4 regions of the Bradyrhizobium sp. I71 genome follow, and region 4 is predicted to be linked to each of the others. Evidence: riboswitches for the same ligand, from Rfam matches in the RefSeq annotation. Region 4 holds a riboswitch; each other region holds the start of a gene.

What was found. Region 4 has a riboswitch for cobalamin ahead of FJV43_RS23495 (TonB-dependent siderophore receptor). Riboswitches for the same ligand answer to the same signal wherever they lie in the genome.
Region 1: it holds a riboswitch for cobalamin, as region 4 does, so the genes downstream of both, FJV43_RS36870 (TonB-dependent receptor) here and FJV43_RS23495 (TonB-dependent siderophore receptor) in region 4, are expected to answer to the same signal.
Region 2: it holds a riboswitch for cobalamin, as region 4 does, so the genes downstream of both, FJV43_RS30135 (TonB-dependent receptor) here and FJV43_RS23495 (TonB-dependent siderophore receptor) in region 4, are expected to answer to the same signal.
Region 3: it holds a riboswitch for cobalamin, as region 4 does, so the genes downstream of both, FJV43_RS30050 (DUF1636 domain-containing protein) here and FJV43_RS23495 (TonB-dependent siderophore receptor) in region 4, are expected to answer to the same signal.

The regions. Positions count from the first base shown of each region.
Region 1 covers NZ_CP059398.1:7,773,280-7,777,945, forward strand. The annotation lists gene FJV43_RS36865 (hypothetical protein) at 1-281, opposite strand, end outside; gene FJV43_RS36870 (TonB-dependent receptor) at 343-2,571, opposite strand; cobalamin riboswitch at 2,685-2,899, opposite strand; gene FJV43_RS36875 (hypothetical protein) at 2,993-3,250, opposite strand; gene FJV43_RS36880 (hypothetical protein) at 3,503-3,718, opposite strand; gene FJV43_RS36885 (hypothetical protein) at 3,873-4,049, opposite strand; gene FJV43_RS36890 (adenylate/guanylate cyclase domain-containing protein) at 4,152-4,666, opposite strand, start outside.
Region 2 covers NZ_CP059398.1:6,299,717-6,304,382, forward strand. The annotation lists gene FJV43_RS30115 (energy-coupling factor ABC transporter permease) at 1-601, shown strand, start outside; gene cobF (precorrin-6A synthase (deacetylating)) at 648-1,397, shown strand; gene cobT (nicotinate-nucleotide--dimethylbenzimidazole phosphoribosyltransferase) at 1,408-2,460, shown strand; gene FJV43_RS30130 (histidine phosphatase family protein) at 2,467-3,039, opposite strand; cobalamin riboswitch at 3,112-3,315, shown strand; gene FJV43_RS30135 (TonB-dependent receptor) at 3,432-4,666, shown strand, end outside.
Region 3 covers NZ_CP059398.1:6,284,015-6,288,680, reverse strand. The annotation lists gene cobN (cobaltochelatase subunit CobN) at 1-929, opposite strand, end outside; gene cobW (cobalamin biosynthesis protein CobW) at 929-1,963, opposite strand; gene FJV43_RS30050 (DUF1636 domain-containing protein) at 1,960-2,334, opposite strand; cobalamin riboswitch at 2,427-2,647, opposite strand; gene cobO (cob(I)yrinic acid a,c-diamide adenosyltransferase) at 2,687-3,322, shown strand; gene FJV43_RS30040 (cobyric acid synthase) at 3,335-4,666, shown strand, end outside.
Region 4 covers NZ_CP059398.1:4,858,084-4,862,749, forward strand. The annotation lists gene FJV43_RS23490 (PepSY domain-containing protein) at 1-987, opposite strand, end outside; gene FJV43_RS23495 (TonB-dependent siderophore receptor) at 990-3,266, opposite strand; cobalamin riboswitch at 3,373-3,568, opposite strand; gene FJV43_RS23500 (amidohydrolase family protein) at 4,516-4,666, shown strand, end outside.

The sequences.
Region 1 (4,666 bases), 2.9 Mb from region 4:
CAGGCGATGGTGCTGCCATCGATGGGATAGTGCAGCGCGCCGAAACCGATGCTCTGGTTCACGAGCCAGGCACCGGTGACGACGAGCAGCGCCGGACGCAGCGGCAGCATCGCGGCCGCGACCACGGCGAAGGCCGCAAACGGCGTCGCACAGGCGAACGCAAAACTTGCGAGCGCGCACGACACCGTCAGCAGCGCGAAGCCGAACATCGGCGCGACACGCGGCGCCACCGGATGGAGGCGGAAACCGTCGCCGCCGGACGGCAGGATATTGAGAGCCATAAGTGATCTCCTTCTCTTCGAGTTCTAGTCCATTTGGGGGCCCGTGACAGCCCCATTGAAATCAAAACGTGGCGCCGGCCTTCAGCAGATAGGTGCGACCGGGCAGCGGATAGGCGCTGAAGCGACCGTCCGTGAAGGTGCTTGCGACGGCGTAGTCGTAGTAGAGCGCATTCAGCACATTGTTGATGCTGAGCGACCAGAAGTAGCGCTCATATTGGCCGCTGAGCTTCAGGTCGATCGTGCCGTTGGCGGGAATCGGCTTCTGGGTTCCGGCCTGGTCGTTGTCCATGCGACGCTCGCTCCAGAAGCGCGCGGTGGCGTCCAGCACCAGATAGTTCTGCCAGATGTTCCAGGTGAGGCCCGCACTCGCGGCGTAGCGCGACACCAGCGGCACGTCGTTGCCCGCCCAGACGCCTTCGCGGAAGACGGCCCGTGTATAGGCCATGCCGGAGCGCACCAGCAGGGCGTCGTTGATGCGATAGGAGACGCTGGTCTCCGAGCCGTAGCGGCGGGTCGGATCCAGATTGGTGTTGTAGAACAGGATCGGATTGAAATGGATCTCGTTGGCGAGGTCCATCAGATAGAGGCTGCTCTGCATCTGCAGTCCGCCTCCTCTGATGCGCAGCCCACCCTCGATGTCCTGCGAGGTCTGGGTCTTGAGCTGGAACGTCTGCGGGAGCGGATTGAAGAACGGGTCGAATGAAGGGCCCGACGACACCCGCTCGTCGACATCAGGCGTGCGGAAGGCGCGCGCAACCCGGCCGAACAGCGCGACGGTGTCATTGAGGCGATGCTCCGCACCGAGGTGCAGCGCATATTGCGTCTCGTCGCTCCCGAGCGGGAGCGCGCCGATGTCGGCGTTGAACGGAGCCGCCGGGTCGAAATTGTCACGCGCCGAGAGATTGGTGTTCTGCACCCGGGCGCCGTAGGAGATATCGGTCGCTGGCGCGACGCCGAGCGTGTGCTGGACATAGCCCGCAACCGTCCGCTGCCTGAGATCGTAATTGTGCCAGGGAGCGAGACCCTGGCCGGCGCCGCGGTTCTGCTGAAAGCTCGCATCGTAGTAGTCGACGCCGGTCAGCAGCTGCGACGGCATTCCGAGCAGAAGGCTCTTCACGCTGAGCCGCGGCGTGATCGACCATGTCGCAAGGTCAGCATCGACATAGGTCGACGTGAAGAAAGCCGGGACCGGCGCCGGGCTCGAGAAGAACGCACTCTGCTGCTTCTTGTCGCGCACGCCGCCGTCGACGATGAGATCGACGCCGTTGACAAGGGTTTTCGTGAAGCCCGCGGTCGCGCCAAAACCCTGCTGATTGGCGTAGTTGAAGGGCGTGCTGGTCCCTCGCCGGCTGGTCGCGAGCTCGTCGACGCCGATGGAGGGATCGACGGTACGGCCGCCCGGCAGTCGCAGCTCCTGATTGTCAGCGGTGACGGTCAGGAAGGCGGTCAGGCCCGGCGTCGTGTAGTTCAGATTGCCGACGCCATTCTCCTGGGAGTAGCGATTGTTGTCGCGATAGCCGTCGGTCCTGACGGCATTGCCGTAGAACGAGGTCGACCACGGACCGGAATTGATCGCGGCCGAGACGTTGCCGAGCCTGGTATTGAACGAGCCGAAACCGGCCTCGATGCGCGCGGTCACGGGCGGGCCGCCGACGCCGTTCTTGGTGACGATGTTGATGACGCCGCCGACCGCATTGTCGCCATACAGCACCGCACCGGAATTGCCGCGCGTGATCTCGATGCGCTCGATGGCATTGAGCGGGATGGTGGAGAGGTCCACCTGCGCCATATCGATGTCGTTCAGCCGCCGTCCGTTGACCAGCACCAGCGTGTTGGCCGTGGCGAAGGCACCGAAGCCGCGGAGGTCGACACTGGTCTTGGCACCGATCTGGCCGCCATAGAACGTCGTGATCTGGGCGCCCGGCACTTGCGTCGCGATGATCTCGGCCAGCGTCTGCGACGGCGCATGAGCGATGTCCGCAGCCGTAATGACGGTCGTAGCCGCGCCGACGATACCGCCATTGCCGGCGGCGGCCTCGTTGCCCGAGCCGGACGAGCCGGTCCCACTCCGCGCCCCGTCCGGCGCCGCTCGGCGCCGCCCCGCCTCGCCATCGCCGATCGCCCTGGCACGCGTACGGTTCTGATCGTCGGATCTGGTCACTTCGACCGGCGGCAGCTGCTCGGCGACGGACTGCTGGGCGTGGGCGATGGAGAGATCGAGCGAATACAGCGAAACAGCCGCAACGATGCCGGCGCGGCAGCGCCTGGCGGCAGTGACAATACGGGACACAATTATAACCTCGGCATGACGTCAGTGGCACGTCACAGCGAACGAGGCCTTACGGCGGAGCGATCGATGGCTCCGGCAAAGCTAATGTCTGTACTCCCCGACCGACATCTTCGCGTGTGACCACGGCTGACGGCAGGTCTCCTGGCTCGCGGGTCGTTACCTCTGCGTCGCCTTCCCAGGACCGAGATTCCCAGTGGCATAGGACGAGAGATTCACCGCTTACAGTTGCGGGGGCAGCCATGGCATTGAGAAGATCCCGACCATGGGACATCTCGCACCACGTTCCCTTTTGATCTCCATGAGGAGAACCGTCAGCGGCCAATCTACGGGGCGTCCAGGCCGGGAGTCAATCGACCGCTGGCATCTTGGCGCAGACGCGATCGGCCGGCTCCACAACGAATCGAGCAATGCCCTGCGCCGCCTACGTTCGCCCCCGCGGGCGCTGGGCCTGAGCCCAGGCGACAGCGACATCCCGCGGCGGAGCGTCGAGGCGCTTGATCGGCGTCAGTTCGCCGGACGCCGAGACGATCGCGGTCTCTTCGCGCCGGCAGCGCGTGCAGACGAAACGGACCTCATGCGGGGATGCCGACCAGCTTGAACGTTTCACGTTGGCGGCCATCGGCCAGGCATCGCAATGCGAGCACGATACCAGGAACCGGCCAGGATCGAGCATACCCATTCCATTGGACTCCGCGTCCTGCCCACTGCTTCCAATGACTATCCTATGTGAATCGTTCCGGTGCCTCGGCACCGTCAACGCCACGTTCGCTGGACGCCTGCGCGCTGCTCGCCGTTCCCACGAGACCTCCGGCGTTGTCGATTTCAAGGCTTGCGAATTTCATCCGATGTCCCCCTGCTCCGACCAACCCTATCAGGTCGAGACGGCGAGGACGATGGGGAGCCGCGCCTCGCAAGGCAGAAGGTAATCCGTTCAGCGAGCCCCCTTGAGGGTGCAGGATGTCGTGCAGGTGACCGTGGTGCCGCGATCGCACGATCTGCAGGCGTTGACGCACTGGTTCATGTCGCGTGGATTGTAGCTGCTGTAGTTTCGTATCGGACAGCTCGGCGTCGTCGAGCCGGTGATGTCCCGCTCCTGGTCGCAGGCCGCCGTCATGAGCGCGAATATGATCACGGCAACGAGGCGCATGGGACTTGCCCTGTCAGGCACAGCACGATGACACTCGCGAGGTGCGCTGCATTGCAACGAACCCCGGCCTTCCCACCACGAGCCACCGCCGATCGGCGATGCCCGCGTGCTGCGAGAATGCGCGCTAAATGTTAAGAACGGATTTCAGCCGGCCTCAGGCCGCAGCCGTGGTCGCGATCGCCTGCCGAATATCCACCGCCAGCTGGCGATACTGTTCCCCGAGCCTCAGATAGAACTCGCGCTTGGTGCTGTCGGTGGCGAGCTTGGCGATCAGTTCGCATTCGGCGGTGAGCGTCTCGAACCGTTCCAACCTGTCCTGAAGTTCTGTCATCGGCGTGTCCCCGTCAAACGCCACAAGGACAGCTAACCTAAATCCGGGAAATAGGTCACGGCGAACATCGTTATGGGGTAGCATCAATTATTCCGCGGCAGCCTATTTCTGCTCGAGTCGCCAGGCGCCGTCCCAAGCGGCATCCGGCGGATTGGCCGCGAACTGCGCGATGCGGCCGAGCATCGTGCGCGAGGGACCGTCGCCGGGGACCGCCTCGAGCGCCGCGTTGAAGGCAGCACGTGCGTCGTCGAAGCGCCGGGCACGATACGCGGCGAGACCATCGACGTAGTGCGTGCGCAGGCTGACTTGCGCATCGGTGAGTGCGCCCGGTCGCGCCATCACCTCGAAGATCGCCTGCGGCGCGCTTTGGCCCGCGACCGCAAGACGGTCGATCTCGCGCAATTCGAGGCGAGATCCAATCGCGTCCGCAGTCGCCTGCGAGACCAGGATGCGGGTGCCGTAGACCTTGTTGACGGCCTCCAGCCGCGAGGCGAGATTCACGGCGTCGCCCATCACGGTAAAGCTCATCATCAGCTCGGAGCCGATGCTGCCGGTCAGGACCTCGCCGGTGGCGATGCCGATCCGCAGATCGCACGGCGCGGGCATGGCGCGGATAC
Region 2 (4,666 bases), 1.4 Mb from region 4:
TGCGCTGAAGCTGGCGGCCGAAACCGTCCGCACGCAGGGCGTCGGCTCGTTCGCCGCGCGCACGCTCGCCACCACGGGCCTCGTCTTCACCTTCTTCCAGGTCCTGCCGCACTTCCCGGTCGGCGTCTCCGAAGTGCACTTCATCCTCGGCTCGACCTTGTTCCTGCTCTTTGGTGCTGCGCCCGCCGCCTTCGGCCTCGCTTTCGGCCTGCTGCTCCAGGGGCTGTTGTTCGAGCCCGCCGACCTGCCGCAATACGGCATGAACGTCACCACGCTGCTGGTGCCGCTGCTCGCGATCCAGGCCATCGCCACGCGCATCATTTCGCGCAACACCGCCTATGTCGATCTGAAGTACGGTCAGGCGCTGGCGCTGTCGACGACTTATCAAGCGGGTGTTGTCGCCTGGGTGGCGTTCTGGGCGCTCTACGGCTCCGGTTTTGCCATGAGCAACCTCGCCAACATCGCGACCTTCGCGGCCTCCTACGCGCTGGTCATCGTGATCGAGCCGCTGGCAGACCTCGCAGTGCTGGCGCTGGCGAAGTCGCTGCGTGGCGTCACCGCGCCCGGCCTCGTCACTCCGCGCCTGCACAGCGGCGCCTGAGAGACAAGCGAAAGGGCGGCCTTGATTGCCGCCCGTCGCGCTCGCGATGCTCACGCTCTCCCTGATAGGCATCGGTTGCGGCGATCCCGAGCAGCTCACGCGCGCCGCGATCGCTGCCATCAACGCGGCCGATCTCGTCCTGATCCCACGCAAGGGGGCTGCGAAGTCCGATCTCGCCGATCTCCGGCGAACGATCTGCGCGGACTTGCTCACCAGTGACAAGACAGCCATCGCCGAATTCGACCTTCCCGTGCGCGACGCCGGTGAGGCCGACTACCGCAAGGGCGTAGACGATTGGCACGATGCGGTTGCCGCGACCTGGTCGCAGACGATCGCGAGGCATCTCGATGGTGAGGGCAAGGTTGCGCTCTTGATCTGGGGCGATCCGTCGCTCTACGACTCCTCGCTGCGCATTGCACGGCGATTGAATCCGTTGCCGGCGATCGAAGTCGTGCCCGGCATTACCTCGATCCAGGCGCTGTGTGCGGCGCATGCGCTGCCGCTCAACGACATCGGCGAGCCGTTCTTGGTCACGACGGGGCGGCGCTTGCGCGAAGGCGGCTGGCCGCAAGGTGTCGATACCGTGGTGGTGATGCTCGACGGCGGCACGGCGTTCCAGTCGCTCGATCCGGAGCGTCTGCATATCTGGTGGGGCGCCTATCTCGGCATGCCCGATCAGATCATCATGTCCGGCGCGCTGGCCGAGGTCGGTCCGCACATCGTGATCGCGCGGCAGGAAGCGCGCGAGCGGCACGGCTGGATCATGGACAGCTATCTTCTCAAGCGCAGGGCGTAAGCGAGGCAGCATGCTCCCCGAATGGGTCCACCGGAAATGCCCCGAGATCTCCGCACATCATCGCGATGCGGCGATCGCGCGGCAGGCGCAGCTGACCAAGCCGACCGGCGCGCTCGGCCGGCTCGAGCAGCTCGCGATCGAGCTTGCGGGCTTGCAGGCGACCGAAGAGCCGCGCGCCTTGCGGGTGCCGATCATCATCTTCGCCGGCGATCACGGCATCGTCGCGCAGGGCGTGTCGGCCTATCCGCAAGCCGTGACGATTGCGATGATGGCGAATTTTGCCTCCGGCGGCGCGGCAATCTCGGTGCTGGCGCGCGAGCTGGGTTCGAGCCTGGAGGTGGTCGACGCCGGCACGCTGGCCCGGGAGCAGATGGCGGGCGTCGTCACCGACAAGCCGCGCAACGGCACGCGCGACTTCAGCGTCGAGGCTGCGCTGACGCCCGCGGACCTCGCCTTTGCCTTCGAGGCCGGCCAGCGTGCGGTGGTGCGCGCCGAGGCCGGTCGGCCAGATCTCCTGATCCTCGGCGAGATGGGCATCGGCAACACCACGACATCCGCGGCGATCGCGGCGAGCCTGCTTGGTGTGAGCGCCGCGGAGATCGCGGGCAGCGGCACCGGCGTCGATGCGGCCGGCCGCGCGCACAAGGCACGGGTGATCGATGCGGCGATCGCCCGCCACGGCGTCGCCGGAGCGTCGGTCGAGCAGATCCTGTGCGCCGTCGGCGGCCTCGAGATCGCGGCGATCTCAGGCGCGATCATTGCGGCCGCGCAAGCCCGCATTCCGGTGTTGATCGACGGCTTCATCGTGTCCGTCGCGGCGCTGGCGGCGGCGCGTCTCAATCCGTCCTGCCAGCCGTTCCAGCTCGCCTCGCATCAATCGGCGGAGCAGGGGCATCGGCTGGTGCTGCGCGCGCTGAACGTGCAGCCGCTGATCAGCCTCGATCTCAGGCTCGGGGAGGGATCGGGGGCGGCCATCGCGCTGCCGCTGGTCCGCGCGGCCTGCGCGCTTCACAACGGTATGACGACCTTCGCGCAGGCCAACGTGCCGGATCGCCAGGCCTGATGCGGCTCAAGCCACGCGCTGGTTGACGGAGACGACACGCCAGCCCGCCGCGAGCCGGTCGATCCGGGTCAGCGACAGCGGATCGATCACGAAGCGCAAGGCGGCTTGCGGCGTCAGGTCCAGTGCAATGCAGAGCGCGGCGCGGATGGTGCCGGAATGCACGACGAGCGTTGCCGATCCGGCCCCGATCCGCGACAGTCCCAGCCGGACGCGGGCGATCTGATCCGCAAAGCTTTCGCCGTTCGGCGGCCGTCCGTGCGCCGGATCGTGCCAGAACTGCGCGTAAGTCTCGCCACCGGTCGCGGCGAGCTCGTCATGCCGGCGGCCGGTCCAGTCGCCGAAATCCTGCTCGCGGAATTCGCTGACCAATTCCGGTTCGAACCCCAGTGCGCGCGCGGTCTCGACGGTGCGCCGCGACGGGCTGGCATAGCTGGTGGCATCCGGCGGCAAATGCCGCCGCAGAGCCGCCAACGCTGCGTGATCGCCGAGATCCGCCCGCGCATCAGTAGCATGGATCGTCCCCGCCACGCCCTCGACGGTCGCATGCCGTACCAGCCAGAGGAAGGTCTCGCCTTCCATGCTCATCTCCAGGGAAGTTGGTCGCTGTGGCCACAACGCCGCAACTGGCGCATTGACTCTGTCATGATGGTAATCCTAGATGATCGCGACGGTTTCCCCGAGAGGGAATGAAAAGGGAATGCGGTGCGGGGAAACTTGTCCCCAATGCCGCGGCTGCCCCCGCAACTGTAAGCGGTGAATCCTTCGTCAGAAGCCACTGGGTCCTCGGTCCCGGGAAGGCGACGAAGCGGTCACGACCCGCGAGCCAGGAGACCTGCCGTCAGCCGTGGTCACACGCGAAGATGTCGGTCGGGGAGTACAGACATTCGGCTTCATCGGACGGCCCGAAAGGCCAACAGATGAGACCTCGTTCGCTGTGACGTGCCACTGACGTCATACCGAGGTTTCGTATCGTGTCTTCCATCTGTATCTTACGGCCGAGCCGCTTCCTGCTCGCCTCCGCTACGCTCACGTCGTTTGTCATCGCTGATATCCCTGCCGCCCTGGCGCAGCAGGTCCGCGAACCCCTGCCGCCGGTCGAGGTCTCGCCTGCCGAAACCGGCAGGCAAGCCAAGCCGGCCGGCCGTGAAGCGCAGCGCGCGCGCCGTGCAGCCGCGCGCCGGCCAGCGACCGCATCGGCTCCGCCCAAGCCGAGCGCGCCGGCTGCGACAGCGCAGACGCCGCTCAACAGCAATGTGGTGGCCGAAAGCGCCTCGCGGCTCGGCCTGACGGTGCGCGAAACGCCGGCGACGGTCGAGGTAATCTCGGCCGAGACCATGCGCGAGCAGGGTTATCGGACGGTCTCGGAGGTGGCGCAGGGTGCCGTCGGCGTCACCTCCGGCGATAATCCGGCCGAGCCCGCGGCGTTCTCCATGCGTGGCTTCACCAACAGCCAGATCAATACGCTCTACAACGGCATCAAGATCGGCCCGCAGAACATGACCTCGCGGATCACCGACACCGCCAATCTGCAGGCCGTGGAGTTTCTCAAAGGCCCGGCCTCGCTGATGTCAGGTGAGGGTGCCGCCGGCGGCGCCATCAACTTCGTCACCAAGCAGCCCCACACCGGACCGATCCGCAACGAAGCCGAGTTCTCCTGGGACTCGCTCAACTCATTCCGCGCGCATTACGGCTCGGGCGGCAGCACCAATGTGCAGGGCCTCGACTATCGCTTCGACATCAGCCGCTCCGCCCTCAACGGTTTTGCCGACGACACCAACATCAAGACGTTCGGCACGTCCGGCCAGCTCGACTACCGCATCTCCGATAGTCTCAAGATCTGGGGCGCGCTCGAGTACCGCGAGGACCGCTCCAAGGCCTATTGGGGCGCGCCGCTGGTGCCGGTCGCTTTCAGCGGCTCGCATGCAACGACGGGGATCGTCTCCGGCAATTACGTCTCGAACTACAACGGGACCAATCTCGGTGCCGTCACCATCGACGACCGCACCTTCAACACCAACTACAACGTCCTTGATAACCGCAACGTCGCCCAGGAAGTGTGGCTGCGCGGCGGCTTCGAGCTGAAATTGGCGCCTGACCTGACGCTGAAGAGCCAGGCCTATGGCTATGGCGCAGAGCGGAGCTGGTTCAACAACGAGATCGAGGCGTTCAATTCCACCACGAACCTGGTCGATCGCGAGCGCTTCTA
Region 3 (4,666 bases), 1.4 Mb from region 4:
ATGGCGAGGTCGCCAGGCGACAGGCCGCGCAGCGAGCTCGCCCAGTCCTCGCGCCGCGCCGTGGAGAGCGCGACCTGAAACACGGGGCACGTCGCGGCATCGAACGGCGTCGTGCCGTCATCGCCGATCGCGGAGAACGCCGTTGCATTGACGATCGCGGCTGGAGCATCCTGCGCAAGATGCGCGCGGAGCCAATCCGCGACGCCGGGGGCCTTCAGGGAGGTGACGAATACGCCATACGCATCAAAGCCGCGCTCGCGCAGCGCCGCAATCAGGGCATCGACCGGTCCCGTGTCCGCAGCTGTGAGATAGGAGCGATAGAACGTCACCAGCGCGCGCGGCTTCTCCTCGGCACCCGCCGGCGCCGCAATGACGCCACGCGCGGGATCGTAAAAGCCCATCTCGGGCACGGTCATCTCGCCGACGACCGGTCCCGCGTAGAGCCCCGAGGCCAGCGCGAGCTGCGCGATCGCCGCCTGCGCCGCGACCGGACCGCCGGTGTCGCAGAGCACCTTGAGCCGCCGCAGCGTCGAGACCGGCAAGGTCGAGTACGAATCGAGCCTCGTGTCGTCGCGGCCATCGGCCGGCAGCACGGCGAGCACGACGTTGCGATCTTTCGCCACTTGCTGGAGAGCCGCGAGCCCGTAGGGCCAGTAGGACTCGCCGCCGATCAGCCGCACGAGGATGCCGCGCGCCTGCGACAGCGTGCGCTCGATATACGTGTCGACCGACAGCGGATGTCGGAGCTCGGCGAGATTGGCGAGCCGCAGCGACGGCAGGCTGCTCCGGCCGCGCCGCCAGCCGGCCGCAAACGCCGCAAGATCGGAATCCGAATACGAGAGCACCACGAGATCGGCCGGGTCCTGGCCGATGTCTCTTGGCGTCGAGGTCTCCTCGAGACCACGGCTCTCGCGGAAAACGACGTGCATCAGATACCAAGTCCTGACCTGATCGCGGCCTCGTCGATATCGCCATGCTCGCCGATCACGACGAGCTTCGACTGCCTGATACCCGCGCCCCAGGGCCTGTCGAACTGGTGGCGCACGCGCTCGCCGACGGCCTGCAGCAAGAGGCGCATTGGCTTGCCCGCGACCGCGATGTAGCCCTTGGCACGCAGCACGTTCTGCTCGCGCGCCAGACGCTGGACCGAGGCGACCAGCGCATCGATATCCGCGACCTCCGGAAGATCGATCACGACGGAGGCGAAATCGTCGTGCTCGTGCTCCTCCTCGCCGTCATGATGCGACGGGCGCGCGGCGAGATCGTTCTCGGCGGCAGCGCCAAGGCCGAGGATGACGCGCGCATCGATCGCACCGTCGGTGACGGAAAGCATCGGCACGCGGCGCGGCATCTCGGCGGCGATCGCCGCCCTGGCGGCTTCGATTCCGGCCGCGCCGGCGAGATCCGCCTTGGTCAGCAGCACGATGTCCGCGCAGGCGATCTGGTCCTCGAACACTTCCGACAGCGGCGTCTCGTGGTCGAGATTTTCGTCCGCGGCGCGCTGCGCTTCGACGGCAATCGGGTCCGGCGCGAAGCGGCCCGCCGCGACGGCCTCGGCATCGGCCAGCGCGATCACGCCGTCCACGGTGATGCGCGAGCGGATCTGCGGCCAGTCGAACGCTTTGAGCAGCGGCTTCGGCAGCGCCAGGCCCGAGGTCTCGATCAGGATGTGATCGGGCCGCACCGGGCGCGCCAGCAATTTCTCCATCGTCGGAATGAAATCGTCGGCGACGGTGCAGCAGATGCAGCCGTTGGCGAGCTCGATGATATTCTCCTCCGGACAGTTCGCATCGGCGCACGACTTCAATATCTCGCCGTCGACGCCCTCGCTGCCGAACTCGTTGACGAGCACTGCGAGCTTCTTGCCGTTCGCATTGGCGAGCAGATGCTGGATCAGCGTGGTCTTGCCGGACCCGAGAAAACCGGTGACCACCGTCACTGGAACTTTTGCGAGCGAATTCATTCGGCGGCCTCCGGCACGACGGCAATGGGGGGAATGCGGGCAAGCGACTGCTTGCGGAAGATTTCCGGCCTGCTGCGCCAGGGCACGAGGCCGTCGGGCGCAGCCGCATAGGCCGCCGCGCCTGCGACCACGTCCTGCGCATTCGTCTCCGACAGGCGGCCATAGACATAGGACCAGCGGCCGGGCGCGCTGAGCGCGACCGAGCAGCCCTGGCTGCAGGCCGACAGGCATTCGACGGGAACCACATTGACGCCCTCGGGGACGCCGGCGTCGAGGATCGCGCCATGCAGGCGCTTGCCGGGCGTCGTCTCGCCCTCGCCAAGCGTCTGGCCGGCGCGGCAGGTGATGCAGACGTGAAGTGTGACGGTCATCGCCTCTTCCAGGATAAACAGCGGGAGGCGAGAGGCACACGGACCCTGACTCGAGAGGCCGTTTCCCCGTCGCGGAACACCCCGTCCGCCGGTCCAAAACTCGTCGCGCTGGCAGGTCTCCCGGCTTGCGGAGCAGGGCTTTGCCCTTCGATCCCCGCCTTCCCGATTCCCGCGGGAATCAGTGGCTTCGGGCATCTCTCCGGTCACGGTCGCGGGGGCGGCTGCATTTTGGACCCAAATCTTGCCGATTCGGACCCTATCGCATTCCCTCTTCGCCTGTCATAGGACAGGAACCAACGCCGGGCCACCATTTGCCCGTGGCTGCCACTTGTCAAGCCGAAGGACTGGACCGATGACGCCTGAACCGGACACCCGAACGGGCGAGGAAACCGACGCCCGGCACGCCCAGAAGATGGCGAAGAAGAAGGCCGCCCGCGACAAGATCATGGCGACCAAGAGCGGCGAAAAGGGCCTGATCATCGTCCACACCGGCAGCGGCAAGGGCAAATCCTCCTCGGCGTTCGGCATGATCGTCCGCTGCGTCGCCCATGGCTTCCCCTGCGCGGTGGTGCAATTCATCAAGGGCGCCTGGGACACCGGCGAGCGGCGCCTGCTCACCGGCCATTTCGGCGATCTCTGCCAGTTCCACGCCATGGGCGAAGGCTTCACCTGGGAGACGCAGGACCGCGCCCGCGACATCGCCGCCGCGCGCGCCGGCTGGGAGAAGGCCAAGGAGCTGATCCTCGATGAGAGCTTGCGCATGGTCGTGCTCGACGAGATCAACATCGCGCTGCGCTACGATTATCTCGACATCACCGAAGTGGTCGAATTCCTTTCGACGCAAAAGCCGCCGATGACGCATGTCGTGCTCACCGGCCGCAACGCCAAGGACGAGCTGATCGAGATCGCCGATCTCGTCACCGAGATGACGCTGGTGAAGCACCCGTTCCGCTCCGGCATCAAGGCGCAAGCCGGCGTCGAGTTCTGAGTCTCTTCGGCAATGACGCGCGCATTGATGATCCAGGGAGCCGGTTCGGACGTGGGCAAGTCGCTCATCGTCGCCGGCCTTGCGCGTGCCTTCACGCGGCGGGACTTGCGCGTGCTGCCCTTCAAGCCGCAGAACATGTCGAACAACGCGGCCGTCACCGTCGACGGTGGCGAGATCGGCCGCGCCCAGGCGCTCCAGGCGCTCGCCGCCGGCGTCGAGCCGCATACCGACATGAACCCGGTGCTGCTGAAGCCCGAGACCGATGTCGGCGCGCAGGTCATCGTTCACGGCAAGCGCATCGCCACGGCGCGTGCGCGCGACTACGCCGCGATGAAGCCATCATTGATGGGCGCGGTGCTGGAGAGCTTCGAGCGGCTGAAGGCGCGCGCCGATCTCGTGCTGGTGGAAGGTGCCGGCAGCCCGGCCGAGGTGAACCTGCGCAAGGCCGACATCGCCAATATGGGCTTTGCGCGCAAGGCGGACGTGCCGGTCGTGCTGGTCGGCGACATCGACCGCGGCGGCGTGATCGCGCAGCTCGTCGGCATCAAGACGGTGATCGACGCCGACGATGCCGCGATGATCCGTGGATTTGTCATCAACAAGTTCCGCGGCGATCCCACGCTGTTCGACGACGGCTACAGACTGATCGAAGACAAGACGTCCTGGCGCGGCTTCGGCGTGCTGCCCTGGTTCGCGCGTGCCGGCGAGCTGCCGGCCGAGGATGCGCTGGGCCTGAGCGACGCGCGAAAGCCGGGCCGATGCAAGATCGCCTGCCTCGCTCTGTCGCGGATTGCCAATTTCGACGATCTCGATCCGCTCAAGCTCGAGCCGGGCGTCGATCTCCTCATGGTGCGTCCGGGCGACGCCATTCCCGGCGATGTCAGGCTCGTCATCATCCCGGGCTCGAAATCCACGCGAGGCGATCTCGCCTTCCTGCGCGCGCAGGGCTGGGACATCGATCTTCTCGCGCACCACCGCAGGGGCGGCCATGTGCTCGGCCTCTGCGGCGGCTATCAGATGCTCGGGCACAGCGTCGCCGATCCTGATGGCATCGAGGGCCCCGCGGGCGAGACTCCGGGCCTCGGACTTCTGGACGTGAACACGGTGATGAGCCCACAGAAGACGCTGACGCGGGTTGCGGCCGTGCATGCCGCCACGGGGCAGCCGATCGAAGCCTACGAAATCCATATCGGCCGCACCGACGGCCCCGATCGCGCCCGCCCGTTCGCACAACTGAATGGCGAGCCGGAAGGCGCGATCTCGCAGGATGGACGCGTGCAAGGCAGCTATCTGCACGGCCTGTTCACGTCGGACGATTTCCGCAAGGCGTTCCTGGCCAGGCTC
Region 4 (4,666 bases):
ATCGAGCCAGACGAAGCGCGCTTCGACCGCGGCGGATTGCGGCGTCGGCAGCCTAGTCGCGATGGTCGGCGCATCATGGCCGGCGTAGCGTTGCAGCGTCTCCCGCGTGGTGTTGCGGCCTGCAAAAAGTTCGCCGGGATTGAGTGAAAGCCAACCGGAGAACATCCAGGTCAGCACGAAGACGCCCGCGATCAGGCCAGTGACGTGGTGCCACGCCATCCAGCCGCGATAGGGCGTGATCCTGCCGCTCGCATAGCGCCGCTTCAGCCGTACGCGCAGGATGCCGATCCAGACGCCGGTGACACCAACGATGAGGCAGATGCCGGAGATCCAAAGCACCACCAGCCGCCACAACGGCCCGTCCTTGCGCAATACGGTCGGATAGATCCAATGCGGGATCGAGCCGAGCCAGTTCCAGACGCGCTCGGTGTGGTTGGTGTCGAGCACGATCTCGCCGGAGCGCGAGGAGACATAGAGCTTGGTGCCGGCATCATCGCCGAGCCCGATGAGGTAGAGCGGTCGCAGCGGATCGTAACGGGCGGTGACGCTCCATTGGTCGCGATCGACGATGTCTTCCAGTTGCGGCGATCTGCTCGCGGGATGACGTTGCGCGACCGCGAGGGCCTGCCGTTCGGAAACGCCGGTCACGACGCGGCCATCGGCCGCGGAGATCGCCTGCCGTTTTCCGTCCCAGCCGGTGATCCGATACACCGGCTCGTCGGCCAGCATGGAAAGCCGGAGATCGCGCGGATAACGGGTGGCGCCCGCCGCCTTCATCGCGTCGTCGGGCGACAGCACCACCTTCTCCCATTGAATGTCGGGAAGCGCTGCCAGCCTTTCGTTGTCGGAAAGGCCGGGAGAAGCGACGTACATCATTACCACGCCGGACATGAACCACATGGCGAAGAACAGGCAGGTGACGATGCCGACCCAGCGGTGGCCGACATAGAGCCACCGCCGGAGTGTGCGTTTCAGGGCGCGTGCCACGCTCAGAACGTCACGTTGACTGCGACTTGCACCGTGCGCGGCGTGCCGAGCAGCCACTGGGTGGTACCGCCCGACGTGGTGTAGACTTCATCGAACAGATTGTAGACGCGGAACGACACGGTGGTATTGAGATCGGGCTTCCACTGCACACCGGCATTGACGATGTTGTAGGCTGGGCGCGTCATCGTGTTGGCATTGTCCGCGTAGGTCTTGCCGACGATCTGCACGCCCGCATTGGCTGACCAGTTCGGTGCAAAAGCCCAGGTCGCCCAGATGTTGGAGACGGTCTGCGGCACGTTGACCGGTACGTTGCCGGCATAGTTTACGGCTACGCCGCCAACCGATTGCACGAAGTCGTCATACTTCGCGCGCAGGAACGCGATGTTGGCATCGATTCGCCAGCCATAGTCGAGCAGGAATCCGACCGATGCTTCGACGCCGCGCGATGATTGCTGGCCGACCTGGACGGTCAGCGAAGGAATGTTGGGATCGCGCGCCAGCAGATTATTTTTCACGATCTCGTAGCCGGCCAGAGTCCATTCACCGCGGCCGCCCCAGAACGATTGCTTGACGCCAATCTCGATCTGTCGGCCGGTAGCCAGATCGAAATTCTTGTTTGCGGAGGACAGTGAGATCAGCCCTCCGACCGGATCGACCGCAGTGGCATACTGGCCATAGAATGCGAGGTCCTTGATGGGTGCATAGACCGCGCCGGCGCGCCAGGTTGTTGAGGAGAACGATTTTTCGAAGCTGTTTGTGGGCGTGGCGTAGTCAGTCCGAGTGATTGTCGGTTCATCCTGTCGGATACCGGCAATCAACGACAGTTGCTCGGTGACCGACAGCCTGTTCTCGGCGAACAACGCGTATTGGTTGGTCACGCTGCCGAAACCGGGAACTGTCGGGTTCGGGCTGCTAAATACCCCTGGAACGAAGCTGTAAGGGTTGACCGACGACGAGCCGCCATAGGGAGAGTTGTTGGTATGGGTAAAATTGATGCTGTTGACGTCAAAGCCTGCCAGGAACTCGTTGGCCATGCCGAAGACATGTCCACGAAATTTCGCATCCATGCGATTGCCGACCTGCTGCTGGTCGTGAAAAATCTCGATATAGCTGCTTCGGTTGATGAGGCCGGTGGCAGGATTATAGGCGTAGCTTTCGACGTCCTTCCAGTGCCGCTTGGAGTTCAGATAGTACAGCGTGTTCTGGATCGAGATGCCATCGGCGACCTGCCATTCGGTCTTCGCCTGGTTCCAGCTATCCTGGTATCGGATGTGGCTGTCGCTGACGTTGTAGTTCTTGAACCGGAGAGATTCATTGAGCATGCCGTTGATCAGCGGCGTGCCGAAGTAGCGTGAGGGATTTCGGTCACCGTAGTCCGTAGACAGCGTCCAGGTAACGTCTTCGTTCTGCCTGATCTGGACCACGGCGTGAAGCGCGACGTTCGAGGTGTTGTCACGATCAACCCATCCGTCCGACATGTTGCCGGTGGCGGTGATCCGATAGGCGACGTCCTTGCTAACTGGACCACCGCTATCCACGGCGATTCGCCGCGTCATGTTGCTGTCCAGCGAGACCTCCGCCTGGTTGCGAGGAACCCACAGCGGCAGTTTCGAAACGATGTTGATGGCGCCGCCGACCGCGCCCGCGCCATACATCACCGACGCAGGGCCGCGCAGCACTTCGATGCGCTCGGTCGACCATGTGTCGAACGGAAAGGTCACCGTCCCGGCGCCGATATAGAGCTGCGTGCCGTCGTACAGCGTCATGACGGAACCAAGGCCCGTAAAGCCGCGGGTGTTGAACGAGACCCCGCCATTGCCAGGTGCCGGGCTCGCCGTGAAGCCGGTCGCATTTTGCGTCACAGCGTCCAGGATGTTCTGCTGGCCGCGTTCGGCGATGGTCTCGGCTGAAATCACCTCCACACTGGCCGGCGTCTGCAGCCGCGTCAGGCCGAGGCGGCTGCCGGCCGTGCTTGCACCGGTCAGGTTGAGCGTCGGTGCGGCGAGCACGGGACCTGCCGGGTTAACCGCCGGAGCGCGCGCGTCGGCCGATATGGTTGGTTGCTGGCGTGAGCGCGCGGCGCGTGTTGCATCGCTGCTGTGGCGGGTGCTGCGAGCGTTCGGCGGCCTTGCCGGCGATTGCACCACCACAGGGTCGAGTGTTTGGCCTAGCCTTTCGGACTGTGCCCAGCCATCGGTCGACAAAACGAAGCAGGAGAATGCAACTGAAAGGAACAACACACGGCGATGCCGTGGCGCGAAAATCGTCTGGGAGGTCATCAACAGGACTCGCGATAACGTGGCACGTCACCGCGAACGCAGCTTGTCGCCGCCTCAAAAGAAAGGCAGCTCCACACTCACCAGGACACCCCGCCCAATGTGCTCGCGTGTGACCACGACTGACGGCAGGTCTCCTGGCTCGCGGGTCGTTGCCTGTCGCCGCCTTCCCAAGCCGGTGGGCTCAGTGGCGTTTGGCGAAGGCTCACCGCTTACAGTTGCGGGGGCAGCCACGGCATTGGGGGATCCCCGCACCGCATTCCCTATTGATCTCCCGAAGGAGAACCGTCGCAGTCACCCTAGGTTTTTTTGCAAAGCGCTGTCAACTGGCTGTCTCGCGATGCAGGTCAGCGCGTTGCACGGTGACAGGCCGACGCGCGCATCGCTCGATGGTCGTCGGGCAAAACAGCCCGGGTCCCTGTCAATCCCTTCCCGCGAAAATATTCCACTTTACCGAAATTCGGATTTGTCGTATGTCTCGCCCATCCCAACCCACCTAAGGGGCGGTCGTACGTCGTTTCGAGCGCGGGCTGGGAGTTGCGGTGGACGCGGGCGGCGTTAAAGGCGGAGCTTGCGCGTGCAGGGCGAGATGAACCTCGTGAGCATGTCGCTTCCTGCGAAGACGAACGGCGCTCATTGTCTTGCGAAGCCTCTTGGCGGCGCAGGATCGCCTGCGTACGGCGAAACCGTGTGGTCCTGGCCGTCGTTGCTACGGTCAAGCCTCGGCGAACGCGTCACTCGCGTCAACCGGCGCGGGTAGCGTGCATTTCGCGGAGGTGACGGAGGCCAGAAGGAATTCGGCTCCGGGGAGAGCGCGGCATAGGCCGTCAAACCATCGCGCAGGGAAGGCCTGGTTTCGGCTGCCCTGTGTCTCCCCTGTGCAATTGCGTGTGCATTCGTTCAGCGCAGGGGTCTTATGGGTGCCAGCCGGTGCCCGGCCTTCCCTGCGCCCTTTCCTTGAAAGGGTGCGAAGCGAAGCACAGCTCGGGCAAATCATGCCGCGAGGATGCGAGCGCGTGTCGATTGGACCGACGAATTGACGCAACGGCGTTGTCGCGCTCCGGTCCCAATAATTCTCGACATTGATCGGCCTCACATGAAAGCATGCAGGATCGGCATCAGTGGTGGTGGTCGTGTCCGCCAAAATCTGCATCTATGCGCGCCGGCACGGTGCGCGATGCGGCCGGTCTTTCGCCTCCGAAGCGGCCGCCGGGCCTTTGGAGGTTTTGGCAATAGCTTTCGGAGTGACGATATGAGCGGTTTGGTGATCAGCGGCGGCCGGGTGGTGGATCCCGCGAGCGGGATGGATGCCGTTGGTGACGTGGCGGTGGTGGGTGGCAGGATCGCCGCTGTCGGCACGGGCCTCGGCGGCGCCGAGCGGGTGATCGACGCGACCGGGCTCG